One region of the Nocardioides panacisoli genome, then DNA from elsewhere that is predicted to be linked to it. Evidence: predicted binding sites of a transcription regulator. Region 1 holds the regulator's gene; the other holds the start of a gene.
The links. The regulator LexA, encoded in region 1, represses DNA repair genes until DNA is damaged. The targets are predictions, from matches to a motif close to TCGAACANNTGTTCGA.
Positions count from the first base shown of each region.

Region 1 (2,196 bases):
CTCGATCCAGGTCGCGGTCGCCTCCATGAACCACACGTCCTCGGCGTAGTCGTAGGCGAACTGGACGACGTGGAAGTACTCGTGCGCGGCGGTGGCCCGCATCAGCCGGTCCGCCGTGCCGGCGCCGCAACCGCCGGAGCAGAATTCCGAGAAGTTGTTGTCGAGGACCACGTATCCGCCCGCGCCGCGACCCCAGAGCGCGTTCTTGCGGTCCGCGACGGCGTAGCCGAAGACGCCGACGTCACGGCCGATGTCGGCCAGGTAGACGTCGGGGCGGTTGTCGCCGCCCCGGCCGGCGTCGTTGAGCGGGCCCCGGAAGCCACGTCCCCGGATGCGCTGGTGCGCGGTGGTCACCGCACGGCGTACGTCGACCGCGAAGGAGCGGCTGGCGGCGTGGCGGCCGCCCGTGACGTAGTGCACGCACACCGCCGAGCTGCAGGTGCGCCGGGAGGCCCCGTCGGGATACTTGGGCTCGTACGCCGGCCCACTGCCGTCGGTGGGGCGCGCCAGCAGCGAGTCGGCACGCTCCTGCTCCTTGCCCGAGAGCGCGTCGCGGGTCAGGAAGAGGTCGCGCATGGCCATCGTGAGGTCGACACCCTGCTGGCGGGAGTCGTCGGGACGGCTGCTGCCGCGGCCGATGTTGCCCGAGAGGATGCCCTCCACCATGGCGAGCGCCTCCTGGGCGCGACCGCGCTTGTCGTCCTTGTCCTTGGCGACGGCGCTGGTCGGGGCCAGCAGGGCGGCAGCGAGCGTGAGGACGATGGCCGGCAGTGCAACGAGGCGCGCGCCCCGCAGACGGGGGTGGTTCATGACGTGCTGCTCCCAGGGGGAAGACGGAAGGGCCGGGCCAGCCTACGGCAGTGATGCCGCCCCGTGGGGCAACGCCGAGCCTCAGATGCTGCGCATCACGGCGGTGACCTTGCCCAGGATCGTGGCGTGGGTGCCGTCGATGGGCTCGAATGCGTCGTTGTGGGGCAACAGCCAGACCTGCCCGTCCTTGCGCTGGAAGGTCTTCACCGTCGCCTCGCCGTCGATCATCGCGGCGACGATGTCACCGTTGTCGGCATCGGGCTGCTGGCGGATCACGACGAAGTCGCCGTCGCAGATCGCGGCGTCGATCATCGACTCGCCCGAGACCTCGAGCAGGAACAGCTGTCCCTCGCCCACGATCTGCTTGGGCAGCGGCATGACCTCCTCGATGCGCTCCTCGGCCAGGATCGGGCCGCCCGCGGCGATACGGCCCACGAGGGGGACGTAGCTGGCTGCGGGGGAGGCGTCACCGGCGCCGGTCTCGTCGTAGCTGGACTCCTCGGCGGCGGAGAGCGACTTGCGGGCCTTCATCACCTCGGGGAGGAAGACCTCGAGGGCGCGCGGCCGGTTGGGGTCGCGCTTGATGAAGCCCTTGTCCTCGAGCGTGCGCAGCTGGTGGGCGACGCTGGAGGTGCTGGTCAGGCCGACCGCGCTGCCGATCTCGCGCATGCTGGGCGGGTAGCCACGGTTCTCGATGCTGTCCTTGATGGTGGCCAGCACGCGCTGCTGTCGCGGGGTCAGCCCGGTGGCGTCCGGCGGCCCGTCGGGGAACTCGGCAACCTTCTTCAAGCCTGCCTTCTGCTTGCCGGCCATGGCGTCCTCCTGCGCAGCGGTGATCGAGTGCCTTGACGGTAGTCCTCCCAGCGCACGGTTTCAAACAACTGTTCGAACCGCGCGTGTCGCGACACGCCTCGAACAAGGATTCGAACAGGTCCTTGACTTCGTTCGAACAGGTGATCTAACCTCGCACATGTGTTCGATCGAACGTCTGATCGATCCGCTGGCCCGATCGCCGTACGGCGAAGTGTCGGCGGTCCCGACTAGACATCGCATCGCACGCACGACCCCCGCCGATCACCGGATCGACACTTCCCCCTGGAGGTCCCCATGAGCACGATCGCCCTTGCCCCGCAGGTCTCCTACGACGCGCGCCGTCCGGCGCCGGTCCGCCTCACTCGTCGCGGCCGGGTGGCCGTCATGGTGCTCGGGCTGCTGCTCGCGCTGGGCGCCGCCGTCTGGCTCGCTGCCGGATCCGTCGCCTCCGACGAGGCCGGCGTGGTGCAGGTCGAGGTCGTGACCGTCGACCACGGGGAGACGCTGTGGGACATCGCGGCCGACGCCGCCGCGGGTGGCGACGTGCTGACCATGATGGATCGCATCCGCGAC
Region 1 is NZ_CP080409.1:2,110,825-2,113,020, reverse strand. It holds gene KUV85_RS10340 (MXAN_6640 family putative metalloprotease) at 1-810, opposite strand, end outside; gene lexA (transcriptional repressor LexA) at 892-1,623, opposite strand; gene KUV85_RS10330 (LysM peptidoglycan-binding domain-containing protein) at 1,918-2,196, shown strand, end outside.

Region 2 (2,196 bases), 210 kb from region 1:
GGCCCAGCATGCGCTCGACCGGTGACGTGATCCCCCAGATCGGGTCGTAGTCCGCCGTGGGCATGTCGTGGGAGAGCACCGTCAGCCGGTCCCCGGTCACGGCGGCGCCGGTCACCAACGCGTGGTCGTTGAAGGCCTCGCCACCGGTCGGCCCGTCGAGGCGGTAGGTGGTGCGGGCCAGGACCGCGGACCCGTCCGCGACGTCGTCGGCGGCCGGCAGGTCACTCGTCGAGGTCCCGGAGGCACCCGCCGGCGTGCAGTCGGCGAGCCAGCCGCGGACCTCCTCCCGGGCCGCCGTCGCATCGGCGGCGGAGTCGAACTCGGCGATGACCTGCGTCAGCGAGTGGACCTCCAGGCTCCACGTCCGCTGGAACACCGCTCCGGCACCGAGATCGGCGAAGGAGGACTCCTGGCACGCGTTGGCGACCGCCTGGCCGTCGCCCGCGAAGGTCTCGCCGACCTGCCACTGCTCGTTGAGGTCGAACTCGGTCTCGGCGTCGGTCATCAGGTCCGACCGGCTGATGCTCGGCGCGCCGCCCGTGGTGGTGGGAGCCGCAGGATCGACCTGCCCGGCGTCGTCGCCACCGGTCAGGATCGCGAGCGGAGCGACGACCGCGACCACGGCCAGCGCGGTCGCTCCGGTGAGCCCCACCGTCCGGCGGCGGCGCAGCCGGTCACCGCGACGACGTACGGCGGCAGCCGACGGCATCGGTGCGTCGGGCATCGCGTCGCGCAGGTGCTGCATGTGCTCGATGGGGTCAGGCATGGTTGATTCCTCCTGCGATGCCACCGGACGGATCGTCGGTGAGCAGGGCGGCGAGTGCGGTGCGCCCGCGGCTCAGGCGGGCCTTGACGGTGCCCTCCGGGGCGCCGACCTCGACAGCGACGCGGTGGACCGGGAGGTCGGCGATGTGGTGCAGGACGAGCGCCTCGCGTTGCGCCGGCGGCAGTTGCCGCAGCGCCGCGACCAGCGCGACGTGCGTCTCGTCCACCTCGCGCGTGGCGAGCGCACCCCCCACGGCGCGGTCCGGTGCCCCACGGTCCCGGCGCCGCCGGCGCCATCGGCTGATGGCCAGCCGGTGGGCCGTCGTACGCACCCACGCCTCGGGGTACTCGGCACGGTCCAGCTTGCGACGGTGCGACCAGGCCCGGGCGAACGCCTCCTGCACGCAGTCCGCGGCCTCCTCCGCGTCCCCGATGAGCGCGTAGACCTGGGTGGTGACCCGGCGGAACGACGCAGCGTAGAACTCGTCGAACTCCTGCTCGTCCACGGCGCCCCCTGAGATCGCTGTCCTCACCATGCTCTACGCGACAGCAGGGTCAACGGTTGCAGGCGTGCCCGATCGAGCCGTGGATTCCTTGCGATTCGAACACGTGTTCGATACCATCGGAAGATGTCGCCCAGCACCGCTCCCGCCTCGTCGGCCGCCGAGGTCGCCGACGCTGCGGTGCGGCTCGCGCGATCGGCGGCAGAGATCGAGGCCGGCGACCTGCCCGCCGCGGCCGCGGACGTGGCGCGTGCCCGGGCGGCGCTCGACGCGGTGCTGGTGACGCTGGCCGACCGCCTGGAGGACACCGGTGCCGCCCAGGACCTGGGGTGGGCCGGCGCGAAGGAGTTGCTGACCCACGTGACCGGTGGTCACAAGGGCGCCGGCGGTGGACTGGTCCGCACCGCGCGGCAGACGCGTGAGCTTCCCGAGGTGCGCAGTGCGCTGTCCGCCGGTGACATCTCGTTGGCGCAGGCCCGCGTGATCGGCAACCGGGTCGCGACCCTGCCGCGCGACCCCGAGTTCCGCGCCACGGCGGCGAGCACGATGCTCGACCGCGTCGCGCAGCACGGGTACGACGCGACCGACCTCGACCGTGCGATGCCCGGCGTCGTGGCCGAGCTGGACCCCGACGGGCGCCTGCTGGGTGGTGAGCGCGACAAGGAGCTGACCGAGCGCGGCGCCCACCGCGCGCGCCACCTCGCCTTCAGCGCCGACGGCCTGGGCGGGGTCCGCATCCGGGGCTACGCCACCGCCGAGGAGGCCGAGCTGGTCAAGACCGCGCTGATGCCGTTGGCCGCGCCGCGGCCGACGGACTCCGGTGCCTGCGGCGGTGAGCCCGGCACGATCGGCCAGCGCGACCGAGAGGGCCGGCGCGTCGGTCGCAATTGCCCCGATCCCACCTGTGCCCACGACGGTCGCGATCCCC
Region 2 is NZ_CP080409.1:1,899,470-1,901,665, reverse strand. It holds gene KUV85_RS09295 (hypothetical protein) at 1-766, opposite strand, end outside; gene KUV85_RS09290 (RNA polymerase sigma factor) at 759-1,271, opposite strand; gene KUV85_RS09285 (HNH endonuclease signature motif containing protein) at 1,395-2,196, shown strand, end outside.
Region 2: a site for LexA is predicted at 1,367-1,382, ahead of KUV85_RS09285 (HNH endonuclease signature motif containing protein). Genes of this name have one in related genera too.